DNA from 2 places in the Desulforhopalus glucosivorans genome. Region 1 is predicted to be linked to the other one. Evidence: riboswitches for the same ligand, from Rfam matches in the RefSeq annotation. Region 1 holds a riboswitch; the other holds the start of a gene.
The links. Region 1 has a riboswitch for thiamine pyrophosphate ahead of thiC (phosphomethylpyrimidine synthase ThiC). Riboswitches for the same ligand answer to the same signal wherever they lie in the genome.
Positions count from the first base shown of each region.

Region 2: linked by a shared signal. The riboswitch ahead of ACX6CI_RS04370 (thiamine ABC transporter substrate-binding protein) and the one ahead of thiC (phosphomethylpyrimidine synthase ThiC) in region 1 are both predicted to bind thiamine pyrophosphate.

Region 1 is NZ_AP044854.1:3,238,834-3,246,835, reverse strand. It holds gene ACX6CI_RS14055 (TolC family protein) at 1-602, opposite strand, end outside; gene ACX6CI_RS14050 (HlyD family secretion protein) at 630-1,577, opposite strand; gene ACX6CI_RS14045 (DUF3302 domain-containing protein) at 1,578-2,000, opposite strand; gene ACX6CI_RS14040 (molybdopterin-containing oxidoreductase family protein) at 2,207-4,234, shown strand; gene rarD (EamA family transporter RarD) at 4,276-5,178, shown strand; gene thiC (phosphomethylpyrimidine synthase ThiC) at 5,235-6,536, opposite strand; TPP riboswitch at 6,590-6,691, opposite strand; gene ACX6CI_RS14025 (IS91 family transposase) at 7,234-8,002, opposite strand, start outside.
Region 2 is NZ_AP044854.1:1,004,079-1,012,080, forward strand. It holds gene ACX6CI_RS04350 (bile acid:sodium symporter) at 1-530, opposite strand, end outside; gene ACX6CI_RS04355 (secondary thiamine-phosphate synthase enzyme YjbQ) at 635-1,051, opposite strand; gene ACX6CI_RS04360 (ABC transporter ATP-binding protein) at 1,134-2,219, opposite strand; gene ACX6CI_RS04365 (ABC transporter permease) at 2,222-3,895, opposite strand; gene ACX6CI_RS04370 (thiamine ABC transporter substrate-binding protein) at 3,929-4,972, opposite strand; TPP riboswitch at 5,063-5,168, opposite strand; gene rlmD (23S rRNA (uracil(1939)-C(5))-methyltransferase RlmD) at 5,237-6,571, opposite strand; gene ACX6CI_RS04380 (autotransporter assembly complex protein TamA) at 6,864-8,002, shown strand, end outside.

The sequences.
Region 1 (8,002 bases):
AGAGTCTGCGTAAGGATTTTTACCACTTCCTCGGCATAGTCGTTAAGGATCTTGCTGCTGTTGGCAAGAAACCAGCCGTTAGCGGTGGCCGCTGCCAGGGACTGCCTGGCAAATTCATAATCGGCACGGGAAGCTTCTGCGGTTTCCTTGGCACCAGCCTCGGCTGAGCCTATACGTCCCCAAACATCGGCCTCCCAGGAAACTTTGAGACCCGCACCGTACAGCTCATCCAGGGTGTCATTGTTTCTATCTGCATAGCCGCCAGAAAGCCCTACACTGGGTTTAAGTGCTGCTCCAGCTTGTCTTGCCAGGGCTTCAGCCTGTTGTAGCTTGGCGCCTGAGATCTTGAGACCAAAATTATTGTTCTGTGCCTCCTCAACCAGGGTGAGGAGCTGAGGATCATTAAAGCTGCGAATCCAGCCATCATCGACAAGGCCTCCAGATTCTGCAGCTGACCAGTTTTCTGTTACTAGTGCACTCTTTTCAACGTCAGCTTTAATGGCTGTTACCGCTTCCTCATGGCTTGCGATGGGTCCACTACACCCAGCTAAAGCTATTGACATCCCAATAAAAAGAGCCGTGGATCTTATATGTTTTATCATCGAATATTCCTGAAGTTGAATCTGAAATTAATGAAATTTTGCAAAATTCTGCCAGCTCTTCATGCGCATGAGCATCTTGCGAATGATGGTAACGTGATGCCATTTTTCGCTGTACACGGCTACAGTTCCAATACTGCCCATTGGTAGAAAAAACTCTGACATGTCATCTTCGAACTCAATAAAAACAGGGATGAGTCCCTCGGGCATGTAGGCATTAACAGTGACCATGTGAAGAGAAGGTGCGAGTTGACCCTCAGCAAGGGCGCCCAGGATATGTTCTACCCGGCCCTGGAAAATTCTTCCTGGTATGCCAGGAAAGATCACTTCTGCATGATTACCCTCTTTTATGTTCTGCATGGGCTGCTGACTAAAGCCTGCGATGAAAGTGGGTTCATCGGTATTAACAAAGGTCATGATTGGAGCCAGGGGCAGGGGCACAGCCATCATTCCTGGACGAAGGCGAAGGTGGGTTACAAAGCCGTCAGTTGGAGCTTTTATTACAGTGGAATCGAGATTAAACTGGGCAGAGATCAGTTCAGCTTCAAGGCGTTTGACCTCCTTTTCAAAATTCTCCACATCATATACACTGCCTGCTGAGGCTGCTGCCAGAGTCTTTGATTCCTCCAGTCTTGTTCTTGAAAAATCCAGTTGTGCCTTAACGTTATCCACCTGGGCCTGGAAAGGGGTGGGGTCAATTTTGCAAAGTACGTCGCCCTTTTGTAACTGCTCGTTAGGTTTCACATTAACTTCGATAACCTTACCACGAACGTTGGACACAATTGGTGTTGTTATAAAGTAGGACCTGGCTGTGATTGAGGCGGGGTGATAGTATGCCATACCCGCAAGAATGACTCCCATCATGACAATCCCACCAAGGACCACAGTGGTGAGTGACCATTTATTGACAGGAATTTTGAATATTTTGAATATTACCCAACAGACTGAGGCATAGGTGAGAATAAGTAGAGCTTCCATTTATGCATCCTCTCCTTTACGTGGTGATTTGCGTAGTTGCTGCAGTTCCTGGTTGAGTTGTTTGAGGTGAGTTACGTAGTTGGACTCTTCTTTTTTCCGCTGTGCCTCAAGTTCACTAATACGGTTTTCAAGGAGCTGCAGCTGGTCTTGTATCGGATTTTCAGTTTTCGGTTTCTCTCCAGCAAGCCCCCAGCCACGCTCATGCTTGTAGAGGGTTGCCCAGATCCACAGGAAGGGCCAGATCGTGTGCATGAGAAATAGACTCACCCAGCCTGCGGTATGGATTGCGTCCTGGTGGGGGTGTTTTCTCTTTTTGGCAATCTCGTAGGGAATGTCATGGATGTAGATAATGCCATATATGATAGTGAGTACAACAAAGATGAGTACGCAGAGTGCAACATAATCGAGAGTCCGGTCACCCATTCAGGTCTCCTGTTTGTGAAGAGGGTTCAGTGTTTTAGCGGTTAAAAAAAGAACTGTTTGTAGAATAATGTGTATTTTTTATACCAATTGTTTATTTATATATTCAAATAATGGCCCTGACAAGACAGGAGTTGGAAAATTATCTGTAAAAAAAAGATCTTCCAGTTCTGCCGACCTGTTTATCCTTCCCAATCGTAGAGAATAAAATGGAACAATCACATATAGCAAAATCAATCTGTCCATTGGACTGCCCTGATGCCTGCGGGATACGAGTAACAATAGATGATGGAAAGGTAGTATCTCTTTCAGGAGACAAGGATCACCCCTATACCAACGGGTTTATCTGTGGAAAAATGAAGAAATACCCGGAGCGGGTTAATTCTGAAAAGCGCATTCTTTATCCTTTGGCACGGGTGGGAAAAAAGGGTGAGGGAAAGTTTAAAAGAATAGGCTGGGATGAGGCCCTGGATATTTGTGCAGCCCGTCTTCTACAGGTGAAAAAAGATTTTGGAGGTCAGGCAATTCTCCCCTATGCCTATGCAGGAAATATGGGCGCTGTGAGCCGCTTTGCAGGCTACCCTCTCTTTAGCAAACTGGGCACTTCAGAACTTGGTGAAACCATCTGTTCGGCAGCTTCTGGAGCAGGCTGGGCTAAACAGTGCGCAGGTCTGCCAGGTTGTCCCCCTGAAAATGCAGCCGATGCTCAATTGATCATTATCTGGGGTATTAATGTCAAGGTGACCAACGTTCATTTTTGGCAGTACGTAGCGACAGCTAAAAAAAATGGGGCCAAGGTCATTGTTATTGATCCGTACCGCAATCAGACTGCTCAGTCTGCTGATAGCTATATTCAGGTAAGGGTTGGCGGGGATAGTGCACTTGCCCTGGGGATGTTGAAGGTCATCATAGAAGACGACTCCATCGACCACAGCTTTATAGCGCGAAAGACCACAGGTTTTGAAGACATTAAATCCTATGTTCAGGATGTGCAATTATCTGACTTTGCTGACGATAGCGGTGTTGATGAAGCTACAATTACGTCCCTTGCAAGACAGATGGCCGGTTGTAAAGAGACCTTTGTGCGTATTGGTATTGGAATATCAAGAAACAGCAGGGGGGCGATGAGTATACGCTCCATAACCTCTCTGAGTGCAGCCCTTGGACTTTTTATGGGAGGCACCGGACGAGGTGTTCTTCTCAGCTCCAGGGCGTTTAGCGGTGATAGGGATATTTTGACAAAGGATTCAATCAGAAATGAGCCTGGCCGGACCATTAATATGATTCATCTGGGCTATGCTCTGACCGGTTTGGAAGACCCCGTTAAGGCCCTTATTGTTTACAATAGTAATCCGGCAACGGTAAATCCCGACAGTAGCACTGTCCGTTTTGGCCTGGCAAGAGAAGACCTTTTTACCGTGGTACATGAGCAGGTAATGACGCCCACCGCCCGCTACGCAGATCTTGTGCTGCCGGCCACTACCTTTCTTGAAAACATGGATGTTTACACTGGCTACGGTCATTTTTACATGGGGGTTGTGCGGCCGGTTATCCCGCCAATGGGTGAGGCCAGGAGTAACTTCGATTTCTTTCAGGCCCTGGCTGCAAAGTGCGGTTTTGATGATCCTGTATTTAAAGAATCCTGTGAAGAGAGAGTGAGAAAGTATGTTGGATCAATGTCAGGTATTCCAGAAGGTATTTCTGTGGATGAGATTATGGGTGGAGCACTGGTTCATTCCACCAGAAGTTCAGCCAGTGGTGATGTGTTAAAAGGCGAGTCAGAGAAAATTCCCTTTTCGGTAATTGATGGAAGTAGTGATCCAGTTACAGCCTGTGTACTTCCAGCGGGCGAGTCCGTGGATCCTGACCTGCTTGCTCGTTTTCCCCTACACCTCATAACACCGCCCCACCCGGATCTACTCAACAGTACCTTTGGAGAGCGGTATAGTGGAGAACTGGGAACAGTTCTGGTGCACCCCTTTGATGCTAAGCGCTTTAATGTGACTGATGGTACTATTGTTGTTATCGTTAATAACCGGGGACGTTCCAGAAGAAAGGCAAGGGTAACCGACGATACCCAAAAAGGTGTTGTTGTGGCTGAAGGACTATTCTGGGGAGAGGACGATGAATCAGGTGCCCGCGCAGGTGGGATTAATGATCTCACCTCCCAGAAAGTAACCGATATGGGTGGGGGCGCTACCTTCCATGAAAGTAGAGTGACCTTGATAGTACCCTGAACTTAATATGAGCAAAGCAGGCGAAAATCTTTGAAAATTAAATGAATAATGTGAATGGAATTGTCGCAGCTGCGGGTGCTTTTGTACTTTGGGGAGTATTACCCGCCTATTGGAAGGCGCTGGAAAATGTCCCAGCCTATGAAATCCTCTGTCACCGTATGTTCTGGTCACTGTTGGTGACCTTGGGACTTGTCATGGTAACAGGTGGTATGAAGGTCTTCCGTGAAGGTCTGCGAGACCGAAAAAATTGTATTACCTACACCATCACGGGTCTTTTGTTAGGTGTGAACTGGCTCCTGTATATTTGGGCGGTTAATGCCGGTTTCATTGTGGAAGCGAGTCTTGGTTATTTTATTAATCCCCTTTTAAATGTGCTCTTTGGAATGATCTTTTTTGGCGAACGGATGCGGCCTCTGCAGTGGCTTGCCCTGTTATTCGCTTTTCTGGGGGTACTCTATCTCACTATATACTATGGGAAGTTCCCATGGATTGCATTGGTGCTCGCCTTTAGTTTTGCAACCTATGGGCTGCTCCATAAGAAAAGTAAGCTGGGGGCACTTGATGCTCTTTGCCTTGAAACCGGGATACTCTTTATTCCTGCAGCACTGGTACTGGGGTGGCTTGCCTTTCATGGGGAGGGTGCCTTTGGTCATGTCCAGGTCTCAGAATCTTTACTGCTTATAGGAGCGGGCGTGGTCACCACCGTGCCACTTCTCTTATTTGGCTATGCCGCTAAAAGGATACCCCTTTCAACCGTTGGCCTCATGCAGTACCTTGCACCAAGTATAAATCTAATCCTTGGGGTTTTTATCTATGGTGAGGAGTTTCCCCAGGCACGATTTATCGGTTTTTCCATGGTCTGGGGAGGCTTAATACTCTTTGTGATTGAGAACCTTTTGAGGCGCTATAGGGAAAAAAGACGGGTGCTTGCAACGGCGGTATAAGTAATTCGCCATACGACATGGGCTCCCTGTAATAGGTAGCCCATGTCGTTAGTATCCTACGCCGCTTCTTTTCTTTGGTTCATAACCTTATAGGCACAAAGCTCTCCGCACATGGTGCAGGCTCCATGAACATCGGCCGCTTCTTCTGTTGCACCTCTTCGTTTTCGGGCAAGGGCAGGATCAAGGGCGAGCTCATACTGTTTTTCCCAGTCGAGATCTTTACGCGCCTTTGATATGGCGAAATCCCTCTCCGCTGCACCGGGGATTTTTTTGACGATGTCGGCTGCATGTGCTGCAATTCTGGTGGCCATTACACCCTCATGTACATCCTGGGCATTGGGTAAACAGAGGTGTTCACTTGGCGTAACATAGCAGAGAAAGTCTGCCCCAGAGCTTGCGGCAATAGCACCCCCAATGGCGCTGGTAATGTGGTCGTAACCCGGGGCAATGTCGGTGACCAACGGCCCCAGGACGTAAAACGGTGCCCCGTGACATAAGCTTTTTTGCAGCTGCATGTTGGTCTGGATCTGGTCAAGGGGAACATGGCCCGGGCCTTCAATCATCACCTGTATTCCCTTGGCCCATGCCCGCTGGGTCAATTCTCCAAGGGTTGACAATTCGTGAATCTGAGCACGGTCTGTGGCATCGGCTATGGCGCCTGGGCGAAATCCATCACCAAGGGAGAGTGTTGCATCATAAGGCTTTACCAGGTCCAGTAACCTGTCATAATATTCATAGAGTGGATTTTCGGCATTGTTATGCTCCATCCAGGCACAGGTAAAACTCCCGCCCCTTGAAACAACCTCCATCAGTCGGCCTTCCTGATCCATTATCTCTAGAGTCCTGCGGGTTACACCACAGTGAACTGTTATAAAATCAACACCATCGTCGAGGTGCTTTTTAACCCCATCAAAAATTTCGTCCACGGTCATATCGACAATGGCCTTACCTTTTTTGATAACGGTATCGCAGGCAGCCTGGTACAAAGGTACAGAGCCGATACAAATACTTGTCTCTTTAATGATTGCAGCACGTATCTCGTCGATGGGGCCACCGGTGGAGAGGTCCATCAAGGCGTCGGCACCGGCAGCAACAGCTACCTTTGCCTTGGCAAGCTCGTTGTCGATACTGGTGTCATCCTTACTGGTGCCAATGTTGGCATTTACACGGGTTTTAATTCCCTCGCCTACAGCCAGTGGTGTACCGCCTTTGTGACGGTTGTTATGACAGACTATTGCAGTTCCCTTCGCTATCTTATCACGCAATTCCGAGGCAGGTATGCAGGCATCATCGGCTGCCTGTTGCATTTTATCGGTTATTATTCCTTCGCGGGCAAATTCCATTTGAGTCTTCATCAAAATCGATCTCCTTGTGGGTGTAGATAGGGATCGGAATCTTGAGAAGTGTACAGCAGACCCAATTAATCCTTTCCCTACGCCGGTATCAACCGGATCAGGTTCAAAGGGTCGCTCGTGATTGAGCTCTCAGTCCGTGGACTCCCCCAGGCTTCATAAATCGAAGCCTAAACTACATAAGGGAGGTGAAAAGGTCAAACAAAAGGTGAATAACTAAATATTTTCTACAATGATCATAAAAGGGAGGACGGGCGTTGCTGAGGCATTGGTGATGTAATTTGGGTTTTTGTCATAAAAACAAGGAACTCAGGATTAAAGTTTAGTCAATCATGTGGGATGAATTATAGGGTTTGTCGTTTAGTCAGGGAGTGTTTTTGTTAGTTAGGTTGTGGTGAAAATATGTTTACTTTAGCAGAGAGGCTTTTGTTACGTATACCGCCGTGATTTCTTGCAGCCTGCCTAACGATTAAGGATAGATAGTGTGAGGAACGAACCACTATCTTATCCGTTGTTGGACAAGCCCGGTATAGTAATAAGGAAATATATTCTGGAACGAGAGGTGGTAGGAGTGAATTTGGATTGTCTTCACTTTTCTAAGGACGCAACTTACCTGTTACCCTTGAGGGTTTGAAAAAGCGTTTATCTCATAAAGACTTCAACCTCCCTGTAAAAGGATGGTGGCCGGTGCCTCAAGGGTTGTTTATCCCGGGCCCTCAAAATGTGACCTAAACCCAACAACGAACATTGGGGACCGACAACTTGAACATTTGAAAGTCGGCCTTACTCGTGGTTTAGGGAATGCGATTTTGACATACAAGATAAGCTGGATTAATCCGCGCCACTTCTTCGCATTGCCATGAAGAAATCCATAATCCCGCACTCGCCTGAACCCTTTTGGGAGTACATGTTGTAACAAGAGTTTGAGGAAGTCCTCACCTCGCAAGGTTCTGAAGCAGGTATCTCCAGATTTACTTTCAACGTACTTAAAAGTGACGTTCCCGTTTTTATTGGCAACAATGTTCTTTTCACCGAGAACACCACGATATAGATACCGGGATAAGTATTTCAATATAGTCGCTCCCTTACCGACATGTCGGCAGTCCACAAACCATTTTTTTGGTTTGATAGGAGGGAGAGAAAAGCCGGTCTCTTCCAGTTCTGCGATGCAGCGGGCACGAAAGACCTTGGCCAGAGAGAATGAATTGAACAGGTATTCTCCCTTGGCCTTTTTCCAGAAGCGATGGCGTTTGTCTATTCCTCCTCCTGGGATCACCGCATGAATATGCGGATGGTAGTCGAGTTTCCTGTTGTTTGTGTGCATGACCATCGTCATGCCAATTTCAGCCCCCAGATTTTTCTGATTAAGCCCGAAGTCTTTCAGGGTGGATGCAACACACTTGAAGAACAGTGAATAGACTGTTTTTTGATTCCTCCATGCCAACTTTCTAAGCTCGCAAGGCAACGTGAAT
Region 2 (8,002 bases), 2.2 Mb from region 1:
AGAACAAGGCTCCCGATTTTCATCATAATGGGAAGTTGGTCTATCTGAATTGTTTGACTCCCATCTCCACCAAGTAAAAGTGAAAGGGTGATGGGGATAGTAAATACAGCCAGTGAGTTGGCAATTATTGTTATAAAGAGGCTATGGGCCATGTTGCCGCTGGCACTTCCGGTCATGACCACACCACTGCTTAGGGTGGTAGGCATTGATGCCACAAGAAGGAGGCCAACCAGTAAAGCTGAATTGAGGGGAAGGAGTGAAAAACAATATCCAGCTAGAGGTGCCACCAGGAAAATGATACCTAAAGCGAGAAGTGTACCTTTAATGTCCGAGACTCCGTCCTTTATTTGCCTGGTGTCAAGGGCAAGGCCAGAGAGGAAGAAGATAAGAACAATGACGAAATCAGGTCCATGGTGATTTTTTAACCAAAGGCCGGGGCGAACTATGAGACCGGAGGAGTCGAGGGTAACCAGGATAGCCATGAAAACCAGACCAAACATAAACCAGTTCTTTTTAATAATTGTAAACATAGATCTTTAATTCCAAAATACGGTTTAATGTTTGTTATGATTATTCATCGAAGATGATGGTTGCAAGCTTTGCTGTACTCAACAGGATGGATGTATCACACCTACTATTCACCAATAATTTTAACCAGTACTCTTTTTTTGCGTTTTCCATCAAATTCTCCATAAAATATCTGCTCCCAGGTTCCAAAGTCCAGTCTTCCATCTGTTATAGCGACCACTACTTCTCTACCCATGATCTGGCGCTTCATATGAGCATCGGCATTATCTTCATAACCGTTGTGCTTGTACTGATCTACAGGGGCATGGGGGGCAAGTTTCTCCAGCCATTTTTCGTAGTCGTGATGGAGGCCAGATTCGTCGTCATTAATAAAGACAGATGCAGTGATGTGCATAGCATTGACCAGGGCCATGCCTTCCTGGATGCCACTCTCATGAAGACAGTCTTCTATGGTGGGGGTGATGTTTATGAACCCACGTCTTGTCGGTACGTTAAACCAGAGTTCTTTTCTATAGCTTTTCATAAGAGTCTCCTATGCTGTTCGTTCATATTTTATGTAAACGTAATATCTCTTTATGTCTGTGCGGCAATAAGAGTTATTACTCTCAGGAACTTTTTTCGATACGTAAGATTGAATCAGGTTCTATTACCAGTTCAATTTGGGCGTTGACCTGAGGGGGTGGAGGTTCAAGTGGTAAATCAAAATGCAGTAGCTGGGAGTTGCTCTCTATTGTAAGATTATAACTACTGCCCTGGTACCGCTTGTCTTTTACTGTTCCCTGTATGATGAGTTTACCCTCCAGATTTTTAAGGCCAGGTTTACGTAATGATGCACCTTCAGGTCGCAGGAGTAATACCTGATCGCGGGATGTTGTAATAGGACCTATATTTGTTGCAATAGGGCCAAAAGGACTCTCGATTATGTTTGTTCTTTGATCTATAGATAGATCAAAGAGGTTTGTAAAGCCTAAGAATCGTGCAACTGTACTATTTATGGGATGTCGATAGATTTCTTCAGGTGCGGCAAATTGTTGGAGGCAACCATCTTTTAAAATTGCTATTTTGTCGGAAACTCCAAAGGCCTCATTTTGATCATGGGTTACGAAAATGGCTGTGACATTGAGTGCTTTTAAGATGGACCTGATTTCCACAGTCAGTCTATCACGGAGGGTGCGGTCAAGGGAGCCTAAGGGTTCGTCAAGAAGAAGGAGTTGCGGCTCAGGGGCAAGGCTTCTTGCAAGGGCCACCCTCTGTTGCTCTCCTCCAGAGAGTTCGTTAATTCGACGCTTACCAAAACCTGACAGGCCAACGAGTTGAAGCATTTTTTCTACTTGCTTACGCTTTTCCTCCGAATCTAGCCCCTGCATCTCAAGGCCGAATCCAATGTTATCCTCTACATTTTTATGGGGAAAGAGGGCGTACTCCTGAAACATCAAGCCAAAGCCACGTTTGTGGGGAGGCTTACTCTCTATGTTATTGCCCTTAAATAGTATAGTGCCGCTATACTCTGCTTCAAGCCCGGCAATAAGGCGTAACAGGGTCGTTTTACCAGAGCCCGATGGGCCGAGCAGGCAGAGAATCTCTCCCTTTTCAAGTTGAAATGACACGTCTTTAAGTAGTGATTGACCATCGTAGCTGTTTGAAATGCTATTAACAGAGAGTATTGGTCCTTTCGTTTGGTTATTGATCATTATTAATGTCTTTTTTGGGCTATATCTTCAGAAGGTGAGAACTTACCGATAATCCAGAAGCTGGAGCAGGTAACAAGCATAAGAATAGTGCTCATAGCCATTGCCTGACCGTAGTTCATGTCACCAGGTTGGCTGAGAAACCTGAAGATGGCAACAGGCATTGTCGGAGTGTGAGGACGGGTTAGAAATGCTGAAGCACCAAATTCCCCCATGCTGATTGAAAAGGCGAAAATGGCTCCCACGAGTATCGCACGTCTTATGAGAGGGAAATCGATGAGTCTCCAAATGGTAAAAGGGGATGCTCCCAGTAAACAGGCAGCCTCCCGTAAGTTATTTGGTATTTGTCTAAGGCTTGGTAACACGCAGCGAACAACAAAGGGGAATGCAACAAGAGTATGGGCAATAGGTACAATGATGAGTGTGTCTCGTAGGTTAAGTGGGGGTTGATTTAGTGTGATGATATACCCGAAACCCAGAGTTACAGCCGATGTTGCAAGAGGGAGCATAATAATGGCATCCCAGAGGTTGGTTCGGCGTTTTGAGCCGCCTGCAAGAAATACAGCTGAACTTATTCCTAAAAGTAGAGAAAAGACCATGGCCGTCAGGGCAAAACCAATGGAGTTTGCGACCGAAGAAATTGGTTCAACATAAAAAAGTGAATCCGATTCTCCTGAGAAAAGCTGTCTATAGTAGCTGAGGGTAAAACCATCTTCACCAAATAGAGAACTTATAACGAGTGCGCCCAGGGGAAGAATGAGTAAGGCCACCATAAAACCAATGTTACAACCAACGCCAAGTTTTTGGCAATTCGATTTTACATCACTAAGGGTGGCCTCGCTCGTGCCTGAGAAAAAGGAGACCTTAGCATGTTTACTGAGCCTTGCATGGAGCCACATCAGCAAAAAATTAAAACAGATCTGAATAAGCGATAGGGCTGCAGCCATGGGCAGGTTAAAGAGTTGTACCGCCTGCCTGTAAATTTCAACTTCTAGTGTTGCGTATCCCGGTCCACCGAGAATAAGCACAACTCCAAAACTGGTAAAACAGAAGATAAAGACAAGGAGGCTGGCAGACCCTATTGCAGGCAGGAGCAGGGGCAGGGTGATTTTGTAAAAAGCAGTCCACGGGGATGCTCCAAGCATCCTGGCAGCTGTTACTATACTCGGATCGAGTGAACTCCAGAAACTGGAAACAATACGTACGACCATTGTGTAGTTGTAAAATACGTGGGCGATGAGGAAAAAAGTAACAGTCTGTTCTATATCTATTGGAGCACTGTCGAGATTAAAGGTTGAGATAAGAACGTCATTGATGAGACCATTCTGCCCAAGCAGTGCCCTGAAAGCAGCAGCAGTAACAACCGTTGGCAGAACGAAGGGAACTGTCATAAGTGCTGTAAGGAGGTCTTTGCCGGGGAAACGGAATTTGGCAAAAACATAGGCACCTGGTATGGCTAGAACCAGTGTGATAACGGTTGAAAGTCCGGCCTGCCAGATTGTGAACCAGAGAATCTTGCCGTAGGTAGGAGTTGTGAATAATCTGCCTAACTTCTCTGTATCTAGTGGGAAAAAACTGTAGGTGATTATCTTAAGCAGCGGGTAACAGTAAAAGACGATTAAAAACAACATGGGCAGGGAGAACAGTAATAGCATGACAGGTTTTCTGGAAAATATCATGTCCCGTTCTCCCCTATTTGGATGAGCTTATCTTTATCTCAGTACTGCAGTTGTCCAGGCGTCGATCCAGCTGTCACGCATTGATTCAATTCGTGCAGGATCAACCATGGCAGGTTTTTCAGCGACCACCGCATGTTTTACAAAGACTTCTGGCAATTGAGCGTCTGCATTACTTGGAAATACAAACATTTTTAAGGGGATGTCTTCTTGTAAGGGGACACTTAACATAAAGTCGACGAATTTTTCAGCCAGAGTTACGTTTTTGCTTCCCTTTAAGATACCAACAAATTCAATCTGGCGAAAAGCTGATCCATCACTTACGACAGCTGCAGTTGGCGCTTCAGTCAGTGGTTTTTCGGAATAGTAGACAGCTGCAGGAGGGGAGCTTGCGTAGCTTACAACGATGGGACGATCTCCTTTTGAGGCGGCGGTGAAATGACCAAAGTAGGCATCTTCCCAGCCACCTGCAACGAGGACATCATTTGCCCGCATTTTTGTCCAGAAATCCAGATATTTTTCTTCGCCAAAATAACCGATGGTGGCAAGTAAAAATGCCATACCGGGGGAGGAAGTGGCGGGGTTCTCAACCACGGTGAGTCCTTTGTACTCAGGTTTAATAAGATCAGAAAGACCTGCAGGTGGGGCGAGTGCTTTTTCTCTAAACCAGGCCTTGTCGTAGTTAAGACATACATCACCATAGTCCACAGGAAGAAGACGATTTTCCTTGTCGAGTCTCAGGCTTTCCGGGATCTTGGCAAGAAGAGGGGAGTTGTATTGTTGAAAAATGTCTGCAGTGAGTGCCCGGGATAAAAAGCTGTTATCCACACCAAAAAACAGATCAGCAAGGGGGTTGTTTTTTGAAAGAATAGCCTGGATAAGAGCAGCCCCTGCATCCCCGGATTTTAAAAAGCGAACCTTCACGCCGTTTTCTTTTTCAAAGGTGGCAATGAGTTCTTTACTGACATCAAAACTGTCATGGGTCATTACGGTAAGGCTTTCTTCTGCCTGCACCGCAGGAGAGAACAAGAGGGTGATCGCTAATATCGCAATCCCAAAGCTGTGATATATATGATTCATTAAGATCTCCTGGGGTTAAAGTCGTCGCTTGTTGATTCGTTGGATGTGAATGCTTGCAAAATTAAAAAGCCGACTCCAGTTATGGAGGCGGCCTCATTCAGACAGATCCCTCCGCCGGCATTATCCGGATCAGGTTAAACGGTCGGGTTGTAACACCCCTCTCAGCCCAATGTATGAGGCTCCCGTATCAGAGTTACAACATAGGGTAAATAATGGACCATTGCAAGCAGGTTAAAAGGAAATGAAACAACTATCGGATGATGGTTATTTTTTCAGTACAACGACCGTCTCAATATGATGGGTTTGGGGAAACATATCAATGGGTTGTATTTTTTGTATTGTAAATCCTTTACTGGTGAGTTCTTTAAGGTCACGGCATAGGGTTGCCGGGTCACAGGAAATATAGACGAGTGTTTTCTTGCATAGCTTACTGAGCTGCTGTGCAAGCTCGGGTGCGCCTTGCCTGGGAGGGTCAATTATTACGCAGTCAAATGTAGCGCTTTCTGCAATGAGCTGATCGCAACCTTTGTGAACAGGTTGTTTGGTAAATATGGTGTTTGTTCTCCCTGCGGATGCGCTATTTTCTTTTGCACATCGAATCGATGCGCCCTGACCTTCGATACCATGGACACTGGCGGCAAGAGAGCTAAGCGGGATTGCAAAATTTCCCATGCCGCAATATAGATCGAGAACTGTGTCGCTGCTATTAAGAGCACAAAAGTCAATAACGGTTTCGATCATCCGCTTGTTTTGGGCCAGATTGACCTGGCAGAAGCCGCCGACCTCCCATCCAAGCTGTAATGACTCCTCTATACCCTGCAACTTTTGGTAGTGGAGGTTCAGCATCTTGTTTGATTCAGATGTCTCCGCTCCAACTGGACCAACCATGGGAAAATCCTCTCCCTTAAAAAAAATGCGGTCAATTGAAGAAATTTCACTACACATTTTCTGGGCTCGTTTACGGTCAGCGGGGCGAGGCTTTCTTTTGAAGTGGAAAATACAGGAGACTGCATCAGTTGTTGGGTTTTGCTGTAATTCAAGCTCGGTTGAGAGTTCAAGCAATTCCATAGCGGGCTCACTTTTTCGTAGAGCAGTGAGGCTTAAATTTATAGAAGGCTCTGCAAGAAGACACTTGTCAACTTCAACAATGTCATTGGAGCGAAAGCGGTTGAAGCCCAGGGTTTCATTATCCCCGACTTGCAATCTGATTCTTTGGCGATAGTTGAATGGAGACGGTGCAGGTATAACCTCTCGAACTGTATCTTTAAGTGCGCCTAGAGTAAGAACATCCTGGCGGAGAAGCAGATCGACCACAATGTCTCTTTTAAAAGTGGTTTGCGCATCGTAGTTGCAGTGTTGAAGGTTGCACCCCCCACAACGACCGTAGTATTGACATGGAGGGGTGATTCTGGCAGGGTGTTTGTTTTCTATTTGAGCGGCTTTGCCAAAAAGATAGTTTTTTTTAATTTCCTGAGTGGTTACAATTATATTTTCGCCGGGCAGGGAAAATTGTACCAGGACGACCTGTTTTGAAGGAAGGTGACCGAGGCCGAAACCGCCGTTGACGATTTTTTTTATGGTGACAGTTTCCTTGTGCATTTTTATCCGGTTTTGAGCTAATATTTGGTATTTTACTTTAAAAAATCCTGCAATACAAAACAGGAAATCTGAAGAGTACATTGAACTCAGGGGCTTAGAACAGCCACCCCAAAGTACGTTAAGAGAGATCTTTGTACTATTTATACTGGTTTATTTCCCCGTTTGTTGGGAATAGTCCATGTTTATAAAAAGAGGACGTTGCTGGAGCGACGATAAAACACGATTCTTGGAGTTTTTTAATACATCATCATTCTCTTGTCGAATTGTATTCGTCTTCCTTTTCAGTTTGTGGATGGTATCACCAGCTCATTCTAAGCCTGTTAAAGTAGAGGTCGAAGTAACCGGGGTGACAGCCTCACTCAAAGAAAATGTTCTAGCCTACCTTACCCTGTACCTGCAAAAAGATAACGAACGATTAAAAGAGAGTACTGTCAAAAGGTTGCATGCCAAAGCTTCCACCGATATTGCTTCAGCTCTTGCTCCTTTTGGCTATTATAATGCCACCGTAAAACCGAAGCTCACTAAAGATGATGCAGGATTTCATGCAAGTTACCTTATTGATAAAGGACCTGCCGTTCGCGTGAGTAGCGTCAATATCATGATAAATGGGGCTGGTCAGGAGAATAGGGTAATAGAAAAAGCGGTGGCAGCCTGGAAACTGCCTGTGGGTACGGTCCTTGATCAGGCAGTGTATGAACAGGAGAAAAAAAAGATCATAAATACGGCTATTAATGAAGGCTATCTTGATGTCGTTTTTGTAACAAAAGATCTGGTTGTAAACTCTACAACGAACAAGGCAATTATTTCACTCGTCGTAGATACAAAACAGCAGTACGTTTTTGGGGAGACAACCTGTAAGCAGGAGGTACTAAAACAGGATCTATTAAATAGATATTTACCCTACGCCAAGGGCGATCCTTATCAACCCTCTAAGATTTTTGAGTTGCAGGCTATTTTGTATAAAACCGATTTTTTTAAGAAGGTCATTGTGAGCGGCAAGATGGATGAGGCCGTTGATCATACGATTCCCATCGAAATTGACCTGGTAAGCCCCGAAAAACTCAATAAATACAATATTGGTGGTGGTTATGCTACAGACACCGGTGTTCGTGGAAAAATTGACTGGTCGAACCGGATATTTAATAATCGAGGCCATAAAATTAGCGCTTCGTTACTGGTTGCTGAACTTGAAAACAGCCTCTCCCTTGTTTATAAAATCCCCCGAAAAGATCCACGCTACGACACCTTGTTTCATTCTCTTGGTTATCAGGATTCCCAGTGGGATGACACTGATACAAGGTTGATAACTGCGGCTGTTTCTCAGGAACACGCCGGGCCAAGATTTAAGTTCTCAACGGGGCTGGAATTGCGTGACGAGGTGTATGACATAGGTGATACCAGTGGAGACTCTACACTCTTTTTGCCATCGCT